One region of the Acetobacterium sp. KB-1 genome, then DNA from elsewhere that is predicted to be linked to it. Evidence: a T-box and tRNA genes for the amino acid it is inferred to sense, from the RefSeq annotation. Region 1 holds a T-box; the other holds one or more tRNA genes.

Region 1 (10,916 bases):
AATAACGGTCATGAGAAACGGTCAGCATTGATCCTTGAAACTCGTCCAGGTAGGCTTCCAGAATGGTCAGGGTGTCAATATCCAGATCATTGGTAGGTTCATCAAAAAGCAGCACATTGGGAGCCATCATTAAGATCCCCAACAGGTAGAGCCGCCGTCGTTCGCCGCCGGAAAGCTCGGATATATAAACCCATTGGCTGTTTTTATCAAAAAGAAATAGTTCCATCATCTGAGCTGCGGTGACAATTTCGCCCCGGGAATTTTCCATCACTTCGGCTTTCTGCCGAATATAATCAATAGCCCGCAGACTTAGATCCATATCTTCAGATTCCTGAGAAAAATAACCGAGTTTGACGGTGTCGCCCAGAATGATGGTGCCACGATCGGGCTGTAGTTTTCCGGATAACAAATTAAGTAAGGTGGATTTGCCATAACCGTTTTTCCCGATGATTCCAATCCGTTCGCTGGGCCCCAGGATCATCGAAAAATCGTCGATGATTTTTCCAGCACCAAAAGATTTACTCAAATGCTCGATTTCAATGACCTTTTTACCAAGACGGGAAAAACCGACCGAGATTTCCATCTGGTTCTCAGAAAGATCAGTGGCCCGTTCTTTGATTTCTTCAAAGCGTTGAATTCTGGCTTTTTGTTTGGTGGTGCGGGCTCGGGCACCGCGGCGGATCCAGGCCAGTTCGCGACGATAGAGGTTTTGACGTTTCTCTTCAATCGCGGTTTGGGCTTCCCGACGGTTGGCTTTCTGTTCTAAAAAGTCGGAATAATTTCCGGTGTATTCATAAAGGTTGCCCATATCGAGTTCGATGGTTTTGGTTACGACCCGATCCAGAAAATAGCGGTCATGGGTGACCATCAGCAGCGCCCCTCTACGGTTTAGTAGATAGTTTTCAAGCCAGGCAATAGTATCATTGTCGAGATGATTGGTGGGCTCATCGAGAATCAGCAGATCACAGGGTGTCAGCAGGGCTGAGGCCATCGCCACCCGCTTGCGCTGTCCCCCGGAAAGCTGACCAATTTGTTTATGATAGTCATGAATGCCCAGTTGTGAGAGGATCGTTTCGACCTGGGATTTCAGATTCCAGAGATTTTCGTCATCGATGCGTTGGGATAAAGACATCAGCCGCTTTTGGAGCGACACCTCCTCCGGCGAGATATCCAATGCGGCCAGGGTAGACTCATAATCCCGGACCAGGTTCATTTCCGGCGAATTAGCTGAAAAAACCTGAGAAAGCACGGTGGTATCGGGGTCAAGATCGGGGTCCTGGGAAAGAATTTCAACCCGCTGGGATCCGAAAAATTTAACCTCCCCGGCATCCGGGCTATCGAGGTTTCCAATAATTCGCAACATTGAGGTTTTTCCCGATCCATTGACGCCAATCACCCCGATTTTATCGGTGTCGGCAATGGAAAATGAGATATGGTTAAATAGGGTTTTAACCCCATATGTTTTTTTAAGATTTTCAATACTGGCAATATTCATTGACTTGTCCTTTGTGTTTTCATTTTGCTAATAGTTTAACATAAATGGGAAGGAATCATGGAAAAACTTTACAAAAAGTCCTGAAAATAGTATTATGTAGTAACAAATTAAGGTGGGGTGTACAAAATGATGTTGGGTAAAACCATTTTTATAGCAAAAAGTGCAGATGTTGTAGGAAAAGTAAAACTTGGGGATTTTATCTCAGTATGGTTCCAAGCGGTCATTCGGGGTGATGTCGATAGCATCACCATTGGTGATCGGACCAATATTCAGGATGGTACGGTGGTTCACGTGGCCTCGGGTTATCCCACTGTCATCGGGGCAGGGGTTAGCATCGGCCATAATGCCACGATTCACGGCTGCGAAATTGGTGATAATGTCTTAGTCGGTATGGGTGCCATCATTTTAAATGGCGCAAAAATTGGTGACAACTCGATTGTTGGAGCCGGTTCACTGGTGACCCAGGGAAAGGTATTCCCGCCCAATTCTTTAATTATGGGCAGCCCGGCGAAAGTTGTCAGAGCCCTGAAACCCGAAGAAATTCAGAGCATCCGGGACAACGCCGAAGAATACCTCGATACGATGAAGGGCTATATGTAAACTGCCTGCAAACACGGTGCAACTAAAAAAGACCCAAGGGTCTGAGGTTATAAAAAAAATAACCCAGTACCGACAATTGTTACATCATGTTGTGCGCATCGGAGCGGACACGGCAGAGCCTGTCCGATTCCGCGGCGAACAACAGATTAACAATTGGTCGGTACGGTAGTTTATCACTAACCTCAAAGACCCCAGGGTCTTTGAGGTTGCTAAAACTTGACGGGGTTAAGGCGAAAGCGTTCCAGTGGTTTGTAGAGAATGGTGACTAGCACAATTCCCACCAGGCCTTGCAGTACACTAAAGGGCAGGTTCACCAAAGGGCCGGCAACGTTGCCGTACATGATTACTTCAGAAACGAAATAAACAGCAGTCATGGCAATGACGGCGGGAAAAGCGAAGAACAGCAAATTCTTTTCGGGAAAACGTTTCATCAGGTAACCGAAAATAAAGGCCATTGAGCCTTTGGCAATAAAGGTGGGCAGCACATAGGCCCCGTAGCCCCCGAAATAGTCAGCACTGGCCGATCCGATTCCAGCGGCAATCAGGCCGCCCCAGGGACCTAAAATAAAAGCGGATAAAAGAACTGCACCATCACCGGGATGAATATAGCCCGTGGGAAGAGGGATCTTCACAAGGGATGTCATCACAAAAGTGAGTGCCATCATTAATGCCGTGTAGGTGATTTTTTTGGTTTGGTCATTCATCTTTAAGTACCTCAATTCTAAAAAAATACTAAGCCAACGATAAACAGTCGACTTAGTATAAAATTATCTCATAGTTGTTTTAAAAAACAAGGGCTTGAATTCGTCGATTTTTTGAAAAATCTGAACCCATCAGACCTGTTCAATAAAGATATTAACGGCACTGTTCCCCGGGAGATCCGTTTTGTCCGGGTTGTTGGGTGAAATTGAAATGCTGATCGTATAACCGCTGACGGTTCCCTTGAGGTTGGTTGTTGCTGAAACCACTTCCTCAGAATAATCCGGGGCACTCGTTAGCAAGTTCTGATAGAAAACAAGGATTTCGTCGGTGGAATAGTCAGAAACATAAGACGTTTTCCAGCCCGGCTGTCCGGATACACCGGTAATCTGATGAGACTGAGAAAGACTGGTTACACCATAGAGAGGTACCATTTGGCTGGGATAATTGCCAGCGAGAAGACCGGCTTCATCAACATAAATTTCTTCATTATTTTCCTCAATAACGGTTTGCATTTCTTCAGGTACGACGATGGCGGTTGTTGCTGTTGTGTCTGGTTCGTTGTTCTTTATAGGTTCCGGCTGCTTAGTTGTTGTCGTGGTATTGGTTTCTTTAGTCGCTGTTTCTTCATCGTTTATCAGCTTTGGCATCAGCAGGGCGGCACCAGTGATAAGAACGCCAATGAGTAAAAGCGAAAGAAGGACATAACGTATTTTCATAAATAACTCCTTTTTAAATGCAATTGGCAGGCAATCGAGAAACGATAACGAAAGCTAACGGGCTTTCTTAATTACCTGATTACCGATTGAGTGCTTATTAGCATTATAACCGAGATTCTTAAATTTTAGAATAAAGATTTCAAAAAACTTGATTTTATTAAGGATATTGGATAGAATATAAAAGAAATCTTTTACGCTTTTATCGATATAAATAGAAATGAAGAATATAAATGTGAAGATAAGGACGCTGTGGGGAATGCTTTAACAGAGAGATAATCATTTTGGTGAAAGATTATTAAAAGACACCTCAGAGAGATCACCTTTGAACAGAATTTTTGAAGACTGGTTAACCGTTGGTTAAATCAGAGTAGGAAATTCCGGGGAACCGTTAAATTCATAGAGTGGGCAGTTTTCTGCCAACTTGGGTGGTACCGCGATTTTTCGTCCCTTGGATTTTTCAGGGGGCGTTTTTTGTATTTGTTGATTAGCACCGTTTAGCACATTTACGCGCGAGCTTTTATTTTATCAAAGCAACGAGATAAGCGCATAGTTTGGGTATTTAATTCAAAACATGCGCTTACAACACCGTCAACTTAAATCATTTAATTCAAGGAAAGAGACTTTATGGAGGTAGAAATTTGGCACAGTTCAAAACATTAATAGAAGGAAAAATCGGCGAAAGAGAAGACGTGATCTCTAAGCAATGGGAAGCCATGAATCTTTTGCAGAAAACCATTGATAATCGGGAAGGACAAGAAAATTTTGTCTTTTATGAAGGGCCCCCAACTGCAAATGGTCGGCCCGGGATTCATCACGTGCTGGCCCGAACCCTAAAAGATACGGTCTGTAAATACAAGGTCATGGATGGTTATCGGGTCATTCGTAAAGGCGGTTGGGACACTCATGGCCTACCGGTGGAAATCGAAGTGGAAAAACAGTTGGGTCTTTCCAGCAAACTGGAAATTGAAGCTTACGGCATCGATAAGTTCAACGAAAAATGTAAGGAATCGGTCTTTAATTATGAAAGCCAATGGAAAGAAATGAGCCGCAAAATGGGTTATTTCATCGATATGGAAGATCCTTACATTACGTTGGATAATAATTATATTGAAACCGTCTGGTGGATTCTGGATAAGTTCAATAAAGAAGGCTTTCTTTATGAAGGTCACAAGATCATGCCTTATTGTCCCCGTTGCGGTACCGGTCTGGCATCGCACGAGGTTGCCCAGGGTTATCAGGAAATAAAAAGTAATACCGTTGTGGCCGCATTTAAACGAAGCGATGCCAACGAATACTTTTTGGTGTGGACCACCACCCCCTGGACATTGGCGGCCAATGTCGCCCTGGCCGTTCATCCCGATGCCGACTACATTAAAGCCCGCAGCAATGATGAAGTTTATATCTGCGCCAAGGTTTTAGCACCCAAGTTATTGGGTGAAGACTACGAGATTCTGGAAGAAATGAAGGGCTCGGCGCTGGAATACGTTGAGTATGAACAGCTGATGCCGTTCGTGGTTCCCGATAAAAAAGCCTTTTTTGTCACCTGTGCCGATTATGTCACCACCGAAGACGGTACCGGGATTGTTCATATCGCTCCCGCCTTTGGGGAAGATGACTACAAGGTTGGTCGTCAGTACAACCTGCCGGTGTTGCAGCCAGTGGCCGAGGACGGAAAATACACCGACACCCCCTGGAAGGGACAATTTGTCATCGATGCCGATCTGGATATTATTAAATGGCTGAAGGCTGAAGGAAAACTGTTTAAAAAAGAAAAAGTCACCCATAACTATCCCCATTGCTGGCGCTGTAAAACCCCTTTGCTCTATTATGCCAAACCAAGCTGGTATCTGGAAATGACCAAGATTAAGGACCGTTTGATTGAAAACAATAATGGCGTCGAATGGTACCCGGATTTTGTTGGCGAAAAACGCTTCGGTAACTGGCTGGAAAACCTTAACGACTGGGCGATTTCCCGCAGCCGCTACTGGGGTACACCGCTGCCAGTCTGGCGCTGTGAGGAATGCGGTAAGCTGGAAACCGTCGGTTCCCGCAAAGAATTAGTCGAGCGGGCTGTTGAAAACATCGATGAAAGCATTGAGCTGCACCGCCCTTACGTCGACGATGTCCATTTCACCTGTCCCGATTGTGGCAAAACAATGACCCGGGTCAAAGATGTCATTGACTGCTGGTTTGATTCCGGCTCGATGCCCTTTGCCCAGTATCACTACCCCTTTGAAAATAAAGAGTTGTGGGAAGAACAATTCCCGGCTGATTTCATTTGTGAAGGGATTGACCAGACCCGCGGCTGGTTTTATTCATTACTGGCAATTTCCTCCTTTGTAACCGGAAAAGCACCCTATAAAAAAGTATTGGTCAATGACCTGATTCTTGATGCTGAAGGACAGAAAATGTCGAAAACAAAGGGCAATAGTGTTGATCCCTTAGAAATGTTTGCTGAATACGGGGCTGATGCGCTGCGTTGGTATCTGCTTTATGTATCACCAGCCTGGACTCCGACCCGTTTTGATGTTAAGGGAATCAAAGAGGTGCAAAGCAAGTTCTTTAACACCCTGAAAAATACCTATCATTTCTTTGCCCTTTATGCCAACACCGATAACATTGACCCAAGAGCGTTTTTTGTGCCCTATGCCAAGCGTCCGGAAATCGATGCCTGGATTCTGTCTAAATATAACCGACTGGTTAAAGAAGTTAGGGAAGAAATGGAAGTCTTTGATTTAACCAAAGCAGTCAAAAAAATCCAGAACTTTGTCAATGAAGATTTATCTAACTGGTACATCCGCCGCAATCGCCGCCGCTTCTGGGGAACCGAACTGACGGAAGATAAAAAAGCGGTTTACAACACCACCTGGGAAGTATTAGAAGGCGTGGTTCGCCTTTGTGCCCCCTTTGCGCCTTATATCACCGAAGAACTGTACCAAAAACTGACTGATGGTATCTCTGTCCACCTGGCCGATTATCCCACCGCCAATGAAGAGCTGATACAGGATGCCATTGAAGAACCGATGGATCTGGTCAGAGAACTGGTCAGCCTTGGTCGGGGGGCCCGCGAAGAAGCCCAGATCAAGGTGCGACAACCCTTGTCTAAAATTATTGTGGATGGTAAATACCGGGAAACGCTGGGCGATTTATGTGTCCTGATCGAAGAAGAATTAAATATTAAACAGGTCGTCTTTGAAGAAAATTTGGGTGATTTTATGAACTATGCCCTAAAACCGGACTTTAAGGTGGCCGGCCCGGTGCTCGGCAAAAATGTCAAGCTGTTGGGCAAGGCACTGGCATCGGCACCCGCCAGTGAGGTGGTAGCCAAGCTTGAAGCCGATGGCAGCTTTGTAATTGAGCTGGATGGACAAAGCCTTGAACTGCGCAAAGATTTCATTGACATTCGAATTTCCGCTAAAGAAGGCTTTAATGTGCAGATGTTTAACAACAAGTTTATCATTCTCGATACCAGCTTAAATCAGGATTTGCTCGATGAAGGCTGTGCCCGGGAATTTGTCTCTCGCATTCAACAACTACGAAAGTCAAGCGGCTACGAAGTCATGGACCGCATCGACATTAGCTATAGCAGTGATGCACAAATGGATCGGGCCATTGAGATCTTTACTGATTTTATTAAAACCGAAACCCTGGCGGATACGATCACCATCAAAGCCGGTGTGGGGGAAGTGTTTAGTCTGAACGGACATGATACAAGGATTGAGCTTATAAAGAAATAAATAAATGACGGTGCGCTGGTACCGTCGTTTTTTTATGAAAATGGAGAGAAGAAAAACAAAAAAAAGAAATGTTTAGCAAATGTTAAAAAATTACTAAAAAAACTAATGGTTGTCTCCGTTTTGACCGATATATATTGAAATGCGAATGTTGAATATTGGTGTTTAGTAAGTATTGTCACTTAAGCAAGTTCGCTTCGTATTTTTATCTGATCATGATGACCTGGTAGATTTAGCGTGGAAGGAGGTGACCAAATGAGAATTAACCATAATATCATGGCAATCAATAATTATCGTCAATTAACAAATAATAGTAATAATGTCAGCAAGTCTCTGGAAAAATTATCTTCCGGGCAGAGTATCAACCGGGCCGGGGATAATGCGGCGGGACTGGCTATTTCTGAAAAAATGAGGGGACAGATCCGAGGGCTGGATCAGGCTGGCAATAATGCCAGAGATGCCATCTCACTAATCCAAACCGCTGAAGGGGCTTTGAGCGAAACGCACTCCCTAATCCAGCGGATGCGGGAGCTGTCGGTGCAGGCGGCCAATGATGTCAATGCTGTGGAAGACCGGGAAGCCATTCAAAACGAGATTAATCAACTGACCAAGGAAGTTGACCGGATAGGCAATGACACCGAATTTAATACCATGAAGCTGCTCAATCAGGGCAATGCCTCGGTCAGTGCGTCAGATCAGCTGAATCTGGTTTCCAGTCTTAAAAAGTGGTGGCTAGAAGAAGCGGAAGATCTCGTAACGAGTAGCTATGGCTTAACGGCCAGTGGGATTAATATGAGTGTGGAAATTATTAATGATCCGTCCAGCAGCTATGCGGCCTATGTTCAAGGCAGTTTTACCTCGGACCCCGCTAATATGGTAGGAACCCCTGGTATTACTGGGCAAGGATCAAATCTGTCGTTAAAGATTAATTTGGCTTATTCCCAACCCACCGATACTATCGATGGGGGGACGGCACCCCAATATGTGGATCGGGTGATTGCCCATGAGATTACTCATGCGGTGATGATGTCGACGATGAATTTTGGAGATTTACCAATCTGGTTTAATGAGGGGATCGCGGAGTTTACCCATGGTGGCGACGAGCGGCTTAAATCGGGCATTGCATTATTGGGCAGTATAGAAAATGTGGTGTCAAATATCGGCGACGGCTCTTATGGGGCCTGGGATGGAAATTCCAATGACTATGCATCAGCCTATTTAGCGACGCGGTATCTGGATAAGCAGATACGCCTTAATGGTGGGGCAACCGGCATTAGAGAAGTAACCACTTATCTGGCTGCAAATCCGACGCATAATCTTGATCAGGCTTTGGCATCGGTAAAGGCGACACATGCTGGACTGAGTTTTGACAGCACCTCGACTTGGATCGCTCAGTTTAAAGCAAATGTAACAACGGGCAGTTTGGGTGCGACAACCGGTGTTGTATTAGATGCCGGAAATGAAGTCGATACCGGTTCAGCCACCGGTTCAGATGCTGCTGCCGGTACCGCAAAAACGGCCGAATCGATCATGCCGGAAACAGGCGGAGCCAGTGCATCAGAAGTCAATCAACCGATGAGCGGTTTTAACATTACCTGGCCGGATCTGGCATCTTCAGTTGGCAAGTCATTTGCTATTCAAATCGGTGCCAATACGGGGCAATCCATGGAGTTGCTCACGAGCGATATGCGGGCAGCGGCACTGGGCATTTCCAGTTTAAAGGTGGATAGTTATACATTGGCAAACAATGCCATTAGTTCTTGTGATTCGGCGATTTCCCGAGTTTCTGCCGAGCGTTCCCGATTGGGTGCCTACCAGAACCGATTGGAGCATACCACCAGAAATCTGGAATCAGCATCAGAAAACTTAAGCTCATCAGAATCCCGGATCCGGGATGTGGATATGGCCAAGGAAATGATGAATTTTACCAAAAACAATATCCTGCAGCAAGCGGCCCAGGCAATGCTATCTCAGGCTAATCAGCAACCACAGAGTGTCTTGCAGCTATTAGCCTAAAGTAGCTGATTAGCTTAAAATAAGGAGGCGGAAAAATTGGGTAGACAGTTTATGGCCAGGTGCAATCAGTGCCAAACCGAGTTTGAAGTCCGGGAAGGTGGTGGACTGGATTTTTATCTGCTCCACTGCGATACCTGTGGCGAAGAAAAAGTTATCCGCCAGGAAGAAGTACTGGAAAAAATAAAAAAGCAGGATCCAGCGTTTTCTTTTAATGAAAAGGTGGAAGCCATAGCTGGACGATGTCACGATGGCCATTATCGGATTAAGGCAAAAGCCCGCTGTCCGAATTGTCAATCTGACGACTACAGCGCCGTGACAGACGCCAATGGAGAGATCAGAATGACCTTCTATGATTAAGGTTCAATATTAATAACCCCAGGTTTAAGACGGTTTAATGTCTAAAATCTGGGGTTTTATTGGTTTAGTCATGATAAAGATTATTTTTCTTCAAACTGCGGATAATACCCTAAGAATTGAAAATATTCCGCCTTTTCTTCGATGATCGGCAACAGGTTCACCAGGGTGTTTTGGGAAATATTGCCGGTGAAGTCGATAAAAAACAGGTATTCCCAATTCTCTTTTAAAAGTGGGCGAGATTCGATCTTACAGAGATTTAGAGAGAAAACCGAAAAAATCCCGATGATTTCATAAAGTGATCCGGGACGGTGGGGCAGCCGAAAGGCAATACTGACCCGGGTAGGATTTTTAAAGAGTTCAATCTTCCGGGAAATAACGACAAACCGAGTTACATTGGTTTGGGAAAAGTTGATGTTTTCAGCCAGTACTTCCAGATCATAGATTTCTGCGGCCCGTTTGCTGGCAATAGCGGCCATGGTGGGGTCGCTTTTTTCAGCAACATAAGCCGCAGCAATGGCGGTATTGTAATAGGGAATGCACTTCCAGCGGGTATAATCATTTAGAAATTCCTGGGATTGTGAAAATCCCTGGGGATGGGAATAAACCTCGGCAATGGTCTCAAAGCTGGCTCCCTTTGGCGCCAGCAGACAGTGTCGGGCTTTGATCTCTTCTTCGCCGACGATATAATACTGATAACGGGACAGCAGGTCATAAACAGCGGCAATGGACCCGGTGGATGAGTTTTCAATCGGGAGTACTCCGTAATCGATTGACCCCTGACTCAAGGCTACAAAAACATCCTCAAAGGTTTTAAAGGGAAACAGCTCGCAGTGCTGCTTAAAAAAAGCCAGGCTGGCTTCTTCGCCATAAGAACCCCGGGTTCCGGCATAAGCTACCCGAGGTTCTTTCTTGATGGTTTGAGGATAGACCAAAAAGGCTTGTTTTAACGCATTTAAGGCATTAGCTTCATGATTTGTTTTAGTAGCCAATATTTTCTCCGATCAGGATAACCTTAATTCGATCAGGGATTCGGCTGTGTCTTGTGACCACGATATTGGCGCACATACAGTCATCACTATGACAGTGGGCACAGTTGCCGGTATCATAACAAGGCGTTTTGGCATTGTGACGGATGGCATTCACTGGTGCAGCAATATTTTGGGCCCGATAAATCCCGGCCTCGGTATTGGCAACCACCTTGTTGATCCCGGCAATAACAATTACCTGTTCCGGACCAAAGCACATCAGTGCTACCCGGTTGCTCATCCCATCCACATTGACCAGTTCCCCGTTCAT
Region 2 (10,916 bases), 1.6 Mb from region 1:
CCGGCGCTCAGGAACTAAAGCGGCTGCCTTTATCGATCAGATTGATGAAACCATAAAAAATTCCCGCAGCCACACCCTTAGTGATCTGTCGAAAAAACTGGAGCTGGAATTTTTAAAGAAAAACGATGGCGTTCTGACAGAGGTTTTGTTTGAAGCAACCCATGACGAGACTGGTTATGAAGGTCATACCAAAAATTATGTTCCGGTTCGGCTTCAGACAGATGAAAAAATTAATGGCAGAATTCTAAAAGTTAGGGTATCATATAATAGTCAGTTTGCTGACAAATTAATCGGAGATTCGATATAACAGGAGGAAGATATGTCAAAGGACTGTATTTTTTGTAAGATTGTTAATAAGGAAATTCCGGCCGATGTAGTTTTTGAAGATGATCAAGTCATCGCATTTAATGATATTGCACCCCAAGCTCCGGTGCATGTGATAATTATTCCCAAAGAACATTTTGAATCGATTCTATCGGTACCAGCTGGAAACGATATTATCAGCCACATGCATACGGTGGCCAATCGGATTGCCCTTAAAACAGGGATTGCTAAAACTGGTTTTCGTCTGGTAAATAATTGCGGTAAGGATGGCAATCAAACCGTGCCCCATCTGCATTATCATTTATTGGGCGGTCGACCATTATTATGGCCTCCCGGTTGAAAAATAATTGACAGCGTAAGAAATAATGCGTATAATATAGTTTGACTCATACCATGTTGATTAACCGTACCGGAAATTAGCAACGGATTAGAGGGGGGGGTTGAAAATGTCTGAAGTAAAAATTAAAGAAAATGAAACACTCGAAAGTGCATTGCGACGTTTCAAAAGAAAAACTGCAATGGCTGGGGTTATGTCTGAAATTCGCAAAAGAGAGCATTATGAAAAGCCAAGCGTAAAGCGAAAAAGAAAATCAGAAGCAGCAAGAAAAAGAAAGATGAAAAAAAGATAGGATGTGACTAATTGGCATTAAAGGATCAATTACAGGCTGACTTAAAAACAGCAATGAAGGAAAAGAATAAGGTTAAGAAATCCACCATTACAATGATTCGGGCGGCTATTTTACAAGTCGAAAAGGATCAGAAAGTGGAACTGGAAGACGATCAGATTCTTGAAATTATTGCAAAACAGCTCAAACAACGTCGGGATGGCCTGGCCGAATTTGAGAAAGCTCAAAGAGACGATTTAATCCAGCAGGCTCGAGAAGAGATAACAATCATCGAGAGCTACCTTCCTACACAATTAACGGTTGATGAAATCAAAGTAATTGTGGCCGAAACGATAAAAGAAACCGGTGCAGTTGACGCAAAAGACATGGGAAAAATAATGAGTGCCCTGATGCCGAAGGTTAAAGGTCGCGCGGATGGAAAGCTTGTCAATCAAGTGGTCAGAGAAAGTCTGGCGTAGCAAAAAAATATTAATACTACACATATAAAGAGGTTTGTCCTGCGGCAGGCTTCTTTTTTTGTCTGGAAAATTTGAAGGGCTGGTGTGTGCTACCGTACCGACCAATTGTTAATCTGTTGTTCGCTGCGCCATGCGAAATCCGCTCCGCTCCTTTCGCATTGGTCGCGGGCAGTCGCCAACTACAAGCAAGCTTGTGAATGGCTCGTTGCCTGCGCGCAGAATCGGACAGGTTTATCAGCCTGTCCGCTCCGATGCGTACAACATGATGTAACAATTGTCGGTACTATGTTATTTGTCTGATCTTATCGCAGGTATTCTAAGACTGTTACAGATACAAGGTATTTTAAGATTATGATGTTATAATCCAAACAGTGAATAAATTACTGGGAGGATTCAATGGAGAATAATATCAACCTTGAAATTGGACTGACTCAAGCCCAGGTTGAAGAAAGGATCGCGGACGGAAAAGTTAATGTCCAACCCCAATCCAAAACAAAAACCATCGGCAGAATAATTAAAGACAATAGCTTAACCTTATTTAACATGCTTAACATCATCCTGGCATTGATGATTATTTTTGTGGAGTCGTTTCAGAACCTGCTATTTATTAATATTGTTATCATTAATACGTTTATTGGCATCATACAAGAAATAAAGGCAAAAAAAACCATTGATAAGCTCTCACTGATTTCCCAGCCTCATGTTAGTGTGTTACGGGATGGCAAGCTTGAGGAAATCGTCTTTGAAAAAATTGTGATGGATGATATTCTAATCCTGAAAGCGGGCAAACAGATTCCTTCGGATTCCCAGGTGGTAAAAGGGGAAATAGAAGTCAATGAGTCTCTACTGACTGGCGAGTCCGATTCGATTATGAAGTATGAAGGGGATGCTCTGCTTTCCGGCAGCTTTGTGGTGTCTGGGCAAGCGACGGTGCAGGTGACTCAGGTAGGTCTGGAAAACTATGCATCTAAATTGGTTGAAGCCGTTAAGGTCGCCAAAAAACCAAACTCGGAAATTATGAAAGCACTGGGCTTTATTATGAAAAGCATTGGCATTGTGATTGTTCCCCTCGGCCTGTTACTGCTTTATAAACAACTACTTGTCCAGAATTTGCCACTACAGGTGAGTGTAACCGGGACGGTGGCGGCCTTGATTGGGATGATCCCGGCGGGGTTGGTGCTCCTAACCAGTGTGGCTCTGGCGGTTGGGGTCGTTAGACTGGGGCACCACCAGACTTTGGTGCAGGAACTCTATTGTATTGAGACGCTGGCTCGGGTGGATGTCCTTTGCTTAGATAAAACCGGTACCATCACGGAAGGGAACATGGAAGTCCTGTCAATGGAAACCATTTGTCATGACAAAAATCCCGTTCAGGCGATCAGGGCTTTAATTGCTAATCTAAAAGATGACAATGCCACCTATCGGGCGCTTAGCGAAAGCTGTCAAGGGGAGGCCCCAAAATGGCTTTGCGAGCGGGTCATTCCATTTTCGTCGGAACGGAAGTGGAGCGGCGCTTTTTTTGCGGAACAGGGTACTTTTGTGATCGGCGCGCCGGAGTTTGTTTTAAAAGAGCGTTACGATGAAATTAAGGAAAAGGTTGAGCACTATGCCAGCGAAGGTAACCGGGTTTTAATGCTGGGGTATGCTAAAGAACCCTTTAAAGAAGATGGCAGCCTGCCAGAAAATATCAAAACCATCGCTCTGCTGCCGATGGGGGATAAAATTCGTCATGAAGCCAAGAAAACGTTGGAGTTTTTTAGAAACCAGGGCGTTGATATCAAGGTAATCTCTGGCGATAACCCGATCACCGTATCTCAGGTGGCACATCGGGCGGGACTGCTGGATTGGGATAATTTTGTCGATGCGTCGACGCTCACAGAAGATGAAGATGTTCACAAGGCTGCCCAGATCTATTCGGTTTTTGGCCGGGTAAGCCCAGGACAAAAACGACTTTTGATTGAAGCCCTTAAAAATCAGGGCCATACCGTAGCGATGACCGGGGATGGGGTCAATGATGTTTTGGCCTTACGAGAAGCGGATTGCAGCATTGCTATGGCCGAAGGGAGTGATGCGGTGCGCCAAGTATCCCAACTGGTCTTGTTGGATTCCAACTTTGCTAGCTTTACCCGGGTTTTGATGGAAGGGCGTCGGGTCATTAACAACATTACCCGTGCGGCATCGCTGTTTTTAGTGAAGACGATGTTTTCCCTGATGCTGGCCGTTATTGTGATCATTGCCAATGAGGCCTATCCCTTTGTGCCGATTCAACTGACCTTAATCAGTGCGTTGACTATTGGTGCGCCTTCTGTTTTTCTGGCTTTGGAGCCGAATAAAAACCGGATCACCGGAAATTTTTTAGAAAAGGTTTTAAAAAAATCGTTGCCGGGTGCTTTGACGGTGGTGTTTAATGTTGTGTTAATTATGATTGTTGGTTCCTATCTGGCATTGGATCACCAGCAGATTTCGACGCTGGCAGTGATTTCCACTGGTTTAATTGGTCTGGTTATTCTTTTTCGGGTCAGTCAACCTCTGGATAATAAGCGGTGGGCGTTATTTTTTACGATGACCGTTTCATTCCTATGCTGTGTCTTGTTTTTGGAAGACTTCTTTTTCCTGGTGCCGATTCAGGATTTCCTGCCAGCGATGTTGATTGTTTTGGGAATTACGATCCTTGATATCTATCCCTTATTGCGGATTTTTAGCTGGATCGTTGATCAGATTGAAAGGCTTCTCAATCGTCACCAAAAAGAAAAAAGGATGGCTAAAGCGACCGTATTAGAAAAATAGTAAAGCTAAAGCTTTTTTCACAAAAGGATCAGAAATCTGATTCTTTTGTGAAAAAAAGACTTGCATTCATGTATTTGATCGTGCTATAATAAGCAAGTCGTCAAAGATAAGCTTTATCTGAAAGAACAAAGATAAAATAAAGATTGACAACAGATTGATAAACATCTATAATAGTCAAGTATTGTATCGAGGTGTAGCGCAGTTTGGTAGCGCACATGGTTTGGGACCATGGGGCCGGAGGTTCGAATCCTCTCACCTCGACCATTTTTTTTAAATTACTTGGGGGCCTTTAGCTCAGTTGGTTAGAGCAACCGGCTCATAACCGGTAGGTCCGGGGTTCGAGCCCCTGAAGGCCCACCATATTTTTTTGCCCAGATAGCTCAGTCGGTAGAGCAGGGGACTGAAAATCCCCGTGTCGGTGGTTCGATTCCGCCTCTGGGCACCACCACTTAAAGAATAACAGCGAAAGCTGTTTTTTTTTGGTTAGAAATAGGTAAACATAAATAAACCTTAATCGCTATTGAGAAAAACGAAGAAATATTATAAAGTATAGAAATGACATCAGTAATATAAAAATACTTTTGTATCCTGAAATAACCTCAGAAACAGTCGGATGTGAAACGTTTTTTAAATGGAGAGCGGCTATTATACGAGTATCGATCGTAGACTTAAGTATTGTTATTAAAATTCAGGAGGATAAAATGATCTTACAAAAAGAACGAGAAGATGTGGTGCGTTATTGTCAAAAGCTGATTGAAGCAGGGTTAACGAAGGGAACCGGTGGCAATATCAGCATTTATAATCGGGAACAAAGGCTGATGGCAATCAGTCCTAGTGGCATTGATTACTTTGAAACAGAGCCGGAGGATGTTGTGGTTATCGATATCGATGGAAAGCATGTGGACGGAAAAAGAAAACCATCAAGCGAGCATGAGCTGCACCGCATTTTCTATGTGAAACGTGATGACATCGATGCAGTTGTTCATACGCACTCCGTTTATTCAACAGTACTGGCCACGCTTGAAGAGGGCTTGCCTGCCTCAAGCTACCTGATTGCGTTAGCGGGGTTGGATGTACGCTGTGCCGACTATGCGACCTTTGGTACTATGGAATTGGCGCAACTTACCTTTAAGGCCATGGTCGATCGTTATGCAGTATTGATGGCTAATCATGGTCTACTGGCTGGTGGTAAAGATATTCTAAATGCCTTTAATATTGCCGAAGAGATTGAACACTGTGCGGAAGTTTATGTCAAGGCCCGATCAATCGGAACGCCGGTGATTCTCAGTGAAGAAGAAATGACAAAAATGATTAGCATCTTTAATAAATCTTACGGACAAAAAACGACAAAAGCTGACTTAGACAAATAAAAAAAAGCTGCGAGTAACTCTTACTCGCAGCTTTTTTTACTGTCCCTGGCGACTAGCGCCGGGAAATTAAAAGGAACTCGGCGGCAAACTTGCAATCTGACAAACAACAATCGCTAACACAAATGAGTAGAAAGAGGGGAATGTTTGAGAAAAATCTAACCCGTGAGAAGGTTAATTTTCATTATCCGTTCACATAAAAAACACATTGTAGATATATAATTGTTACAAATGGTGAAGAGGTGCGAAAAAATGAAAAGAGTAATGAAAAGATCAAAGAAATCCATAAAGCGCAAACGGAGACGGACGATGATTGGCCTGGTGCTGATGTCCCTCATGGCAATGGGCGTTGTTTGCGTGGGTGTCATGGCAAATTCATACTCGATCACCACCAGCACAGAAAGCATCTTTGAAGCGAAAAACAAGAATAGTGATGCTAAAAAAGTAGGCGGCGATATAATAATTCGTGATAGTGATGAAACACTCGATGATGCTATGCTTGAGCCGATTCGCGACTATTTTAAAACTTATTTTAAGGCCCTGGCCAATCTGGAATCAGAAGATATCACCGCGATGTTTGTGGATTCGTTTAGCGAAAACGCCTGGATCAATCAAGCGTCTATGGATTATCTGATTCAATTAAGACAAAGCCAGAGTAATGATCTTAAGATGACGGATTATCAATGTGGGCTGACCGTCACCAGTATCAGTGAAGGATATGGTGAGATTGAAGTGGTTTTAGTAGAAGATCACCATATCAATTTCGCTTTTATTTCCAATGTTGATTCCTATAGTTCCGGGATTGCCCATACCTTTTATCTGAGCGAAACTAAAGATGGTTACGCGATCTCAGAGCATTACAAAGAAGAAGACAGTTTTTTGATGTTGGAAGAAGCCATCGCAGACAGCGATGAAAATCCTCAGGATGTGGCAGATCAACTTCTCGGTGAAGCCCTGGCTGTTATTGAAGAATTATCCCGGGAAAAAGACGACTTTAATATGGAAAACGGCGATAGTTGGACCAACTCCACCGATCACAGCTATGATGCTGAGGCAGCAGTGGATTATGCCATGACCTGGGTTGATCCCATTGAAGTCTTGCGTAACGAGGACTATGGCGTTTATGACAATTATGGTGGCAATTGCAATAACTACATCTCCCAAGCGCTTTTTGCCGGCGGCATCCCCATGGATAGTGATGGCTATAATAATACCCAATGGAAGTGGTATGGTGAAGAAGTGGATGATGAGGATGGCTCAGACTGGGGGCGAAGTCCGGCCTGGACGGGGGTAGCGGAGTTTTACACCTATGCCAGTGAAAATGAAGGGTATGGACTGGCAGCACTGGTGGATGAGAATGTTTTTTCCGGTTCGATGGGTGACGTCTTACAATATGGACATAACGGTGACTGGCTTCATTCGGTTATTATTAGCGATGTAATAAACGACGATGACGGCAACATGGCAGATTATCTCATTAATTCAAACACCACGGATCGCATAAACTATCCGGCCAGTGCCTATGGCTATTCGGAATTACGACTGATTAAAGTTTTGGGTTGGAATGACGGCGATTAGTTGAAGCAGATTTTAGTATCTGTATTTTTCTTCCTAATTTATGAATTAAATACGATATGTAGATGCGAGTTGGATTAAAAACGCAAATGACTTGTAAATTATAAAACCATATGGTATCATATTTGTAAATAAATTGTAACATGGAGGAGCGGCATGGATAAAACTCAGAATATCTTTGAAAAAGTTCGCGAAAGATTAAAAAAATACCGATTCAATTGGTCAACCCAAGAAGTTGAACAGGATGAATTCATAGAGATTGAGCATGTCAATCATTGCCAAACATTAAACAGTGACACAAAAAGACGATTTAAACTGCGGGGTTCTGCAGTTGTTGTTTGTACTTTTTTAGTATTGGTTGGAGCCGGAGTAGTTGATGCTCAAACCCGTGCCTATGAGGTAATTTACAAAGGTACAAGTATCGGCTGTGTTGACAGTTTGGATGTCCTGCAATTGGCTGTTAGCGATACGAACGATAGCAAAAGCGGCAGAAGAAACCGAGAAGGCAGCGATTACGAAATACGGATGGCTCGCTCCACCGATTTTTTAACAACTGAAGAAGTTGCTCAGGTTATTAAATCAATACGAGCTCAGGAGAAGACGGTTCAAGTTGCCCGGGCTGAAAGCGTGGCACCAACCGTTGAGGTTGCCCCCCCGGAGACACATTCAGATGAAACAAAACAGCTAGAAACCGTTAGTACAGAGGTATTAGTTGAAGAAGAACCGGTAGTTGAACCCGTTATGAGTACGGCTAATACCCCGGAAATCCAAACGGCAGCGGAGTCGGATCGTTCGGAAACACCAGTTGTTGAAGAAGAACCCGCGGTAGAGCTACCAGAAGTGGAGACCCCTCAAATTGAAACCGTCGTTGAGGGTATTCAGACAGAACAAAATCCGGCGGCAGTACCAGTTGAGGAAAACAAGGTGGTAGAAATTCCGTCGGTTGAACCAAAAGTTCCAGAACTACCGGCAGAAGTGGTGGTTGACAATCCGGTGGTTGAACCCCAAGTTCCAGAAACACCAGTAGAACCGGTGACTGAAGTACCGCCAGTAGAAGCCCCGGCAGAAGGACCACCAGTGGAAAGCCCGGCTGAAGAACCGGAAACGCCTCAGGTACAGTTTATTCTTCCCGCTAGCGGTCGCGTTGGTGAAATCCTCAGAAATTATGATGGTGGTTATTACAGTAACCATTATCGGGCGGCCGCAATTGATATCCTAAACAGTGAAGGAACAGCTATTTATGCAGCAGCATCAGGAACGGTTACCTTATCGAGTTGGTATGGCGGCTATGGAAAATGTGTCATCATTGACCATGGCAATGGCTATTCAACGCTGTACGGACACTTTAGTTCGGTGGATGTATCAGAAGGTGAAACCGTAGCCCAAGGTCAGCGCATTGGCGGTATGGGATCAACAGGGTCTTCTACAGCCAATCATGTGCATTTTGAAGTGCGGGAAAATAATGAGGCCCAGCCGATCAGTCATTATTTCAATGTCAGTTCCGGCGACTACATATAAGTCTGGCGGTACTGCATTATAAATATTCTCTATGTATTATAGACACCTAAAAAGGTGTCTTTTTTTTAAAAGATCTTGCGGAACTTGTATAAATATGGTATCATTATGTAACGAAAAAGTAACAAATAACAACAAGAGGTAAATGTATGGATGAAACTATAAAGAGTGAAAGAGAAAAACGACGAATCCAACGAAAGAGAAAAAGACAGACGCGTAGTATTGTCACTTTTATGATTTTGTTTATTATGGCAACTGTGGGGGTCGTCAGTGCTCAGACCCAGGGTTATGAGGTTTTTTACCGTGGCGAAAGTCTTGGTTATGTGCAGACCTCTGGAGTCTTTCAATCGGCGGTTGATCGGATTGAAAAGAACGTGATGGAATGTTATAATTACGATAATATCCACTTGGGCGATGGATTTGAACTGATCCCGAGCAGGATTGAAAATCCGATGGATTTTGATACCTGCATCCAGGTACTAAACAGTAAGAATATTCCTCTTTATGTGAGTGGAGCAGATATTTTCATGGATGGGCAAAAAATAGGGACCGTAACATCATTAGATAAAGCACAGGCTGTCATTGCAGCGTATCAAAGTGTTAACAACAAAAACCAAAGCGAGCTTGAATGTGTGGAAGTGATGGTGCCCTTGTCCGAAACCAAGGATTTTGCGGCCATGTTATCGGCCTTAAAAGGACGTACAAAATAAAAAATCGATCACCGGCTTTTGGCCGGTGTTTTTTTAAAAGGAGGTATCAGATGGCGGAAATAACGCGGGAAAAAGCGATGGATATGGCGGTAAAATATTTGTCTTTTAAGTCACGAACCAGTAGTGAAATGGTTAAGTATCTGAAAAAAAAGGACACTGATGAGCAAATTATTACCGAGGTGATGCAAAAGCTTAGTGAATACCGCTATATTGATGACCAGGTTTATTTAAAAAATTATGTCGAGAATAATCGGCATTTAAATTACTATGGCTCCCGTCGGATGATTCAGGACTTAAAAAAAAGAGGGATCAGTGATACCTTACTGCTGACCCTGGCAGATCTTCTTCCAAGCGAAGAGGAATATCGATGCGGTGAAATGGTGGCAAAAAAACAGCTGCGCGCATTAACGGGACAAACTTCGGTACAGAAGAAAAAGAAACTATATGATAAACTGGGAAGAATGGGTTACCCCACGGAAATGGTGTTAGAAATTATTAGAACTCTGGTTTTAGAAGAAGAACCCCAGGAATTAACCGAAGATGAGCTGGCAATTAAAGATCAGCAACTAAACGAAAAGCTTGACCGGGACTATCAAAAATATGCCCGCGCCCACCGTAAAAAGGGGGCAGCAGGCAAAGAGCTTAAGTTTAAAATTAAGAAGAGCCTGATAGGCCGGGGTTATCCTTATGAGCTGATCGACCAGAAGATCGCATCAGAACAGGAAGCGATAGAAGAAGACTAGGAGGCGGATTAGGATAAGCCCAACCGCTTAATCAAATAGGGGATAGCCCGTTCAAAACAGACCCCATAGCGTTTTTCCTGCCCCAGTTCCACGGTTTTTAGAATACATTCTCTCGTATAATCCACCGCAATTTGGGTGGATTCTTTTAGATTAAAATCGTTTAGCAGGCCAGCAAGTAGGGTGCTTCCAAAGATATCGCCGGTGCCATGGAAATAATCCGTCACCCGTTCATTAAAAGCATAGTCAAAGGTCCCCGACGCGGTGTCATAGGTGGCGGCGCCCAACTGGTGCGGATCAAAAGAAATGCCGGTAACCACTACTTTTTTAGAACCCAGCTGGGACAGTCGGACCAGTAAGGCCTCCACATAATTTTGATCATAATCCTCTCCCACATAAGGTTCATCCAGCAGGAAGGCTGCTTCGGTGAGGTTGGGTACGATAATATCAGCCTTGGCACAGAGTTTGGTCATGCCTTTGGCCATTTCGGGGGTATAAATAGAATAAAGTTCACCATGGTCGGCCATTACCGGATCGACCAGAATCAAGTTTTTTTCAGACTGAAAGCGATCAAAGAGATTGGCAATCAGATCGATCTGATCAAATGAGCCTAAAAAGCCGCTATAGAGCGCGTCAAATTCCAGATTAAGGGATTGCCAGTGATCAGCGATGGGACGGATATCTTCAGTTAAATCACGGTAGGTGAAATTCTCAAACCCACCGGTATGGGTTGACAGCACGGCGGTGGGCAGAACGCTGGTGTCAATTCCGGCAGCAGAAATAATGGGTAGCGCCACGGTTAGCGAACATCGGC

What was found. A T-box is a leader RNA that pairs with one kind of tRNA and senses whether it is charged. The one in region 1 lies ahead of ileS (isoleucine--tRNA ligase), so its partner is inferred to be a tRNA-Ile.
Positions count from the first base shown of each region.
Region 2: it encodes a tRNA-Ile, which carries the amino acid that the T-box ahead of ileS (isoleucine--tRNA ligase) is inferred to sense. The anticodon was not compared.

Region 1 is NZ_CP030040.1:3,276,052-3,286,967, forward strand. Features, by position in the region: gene DOZ58_RS15095 (ABC-F family ATP-binding cassette domain-containing protein) at 1-1,495, opposite strand, end outside; gene DOZ58_RS15100 (gamma carbonic anhydrase family protein) at 1,622-2,095, shown strand; gene DOZ58_RS15105 (ECF transporter S component) at 2,305-2,799, opposite strand; gene DOZ58_RS15110 (hypothetical protein) at 2,929-3,513, opposite strand; T-box leader at 3,740-3,965, shown strand; gene ileS (isoleucine--tRNA ligase) at 4,152-7,250, shown strand; gene DOZ58_RS15120 (flagellinolysin) at 7,503-9,263, shown strand; gene DOZ58_RS15125 (hypothetical protein) at 9,300-9,620, shown strand; gene pheA (prephenate dehydratase) at 9,701-10,609, opposite strand; gene DOZ58_RS15135 (lactate utilization protein) at 10,599-10,916, opposite strand, start outside.
Region 2 is NZ_CP030040.1:1,653,652-1,664,567, reverse strand. Features, by position in the region: gene mtaB (tRNA (N(6)-L-threonylcarbamoyladenosine(37)-C(2))-methylthiotransferase MtaB) at 1-307, shown strand, start outside; gene DOZ58_RS07655 (histidine triad nucleotide-binding protein) at 320-664, shown strand; gene rpsU (30S ribosomal protein S21) at 771-953, shown strand; gene DOZ58_RS07645 (GatB/YqeY domain-containing protein) at 965-1,408, shown strand; gene DOZ58_RS07640 (cation-translocating P-type ATPase) at 1,805-4,195, shown strand; tRNA gene DOZ58_RS07635 (tRNA-Pro) at 4,383-4,459, shown strand; tRNA gene DOZ58_RS07630 (tRNA-Ile) at 4,479-4,555, shown strand; tRNA gene DOZ58_RS07625 (tRNA-Phe) at 4,565-4,640, shown strand; gene DOZ58_RS07620 (L-fuculose-phosphate aldolase) at 4,897-5,565, shown strand; gene DOZ58_RS18530 (amidase domain-containing protein) at 5,815-7,140, shown strand; gene DOZ58_RS18890 (M23 family metallopeptidase) at 7,294-8,655, shown strand; gene DOZ58_RS07605 (hypothetical protein) at 8,802-9,362, shown strand; gene DOZ58_RS07600 (RecX family transcriptional regulator) at 9,413-10,105, shown strand; gene DOZ58_RS07595 (pyridoxamine kinase) at 10,114-10,916, opposite strand, start outside.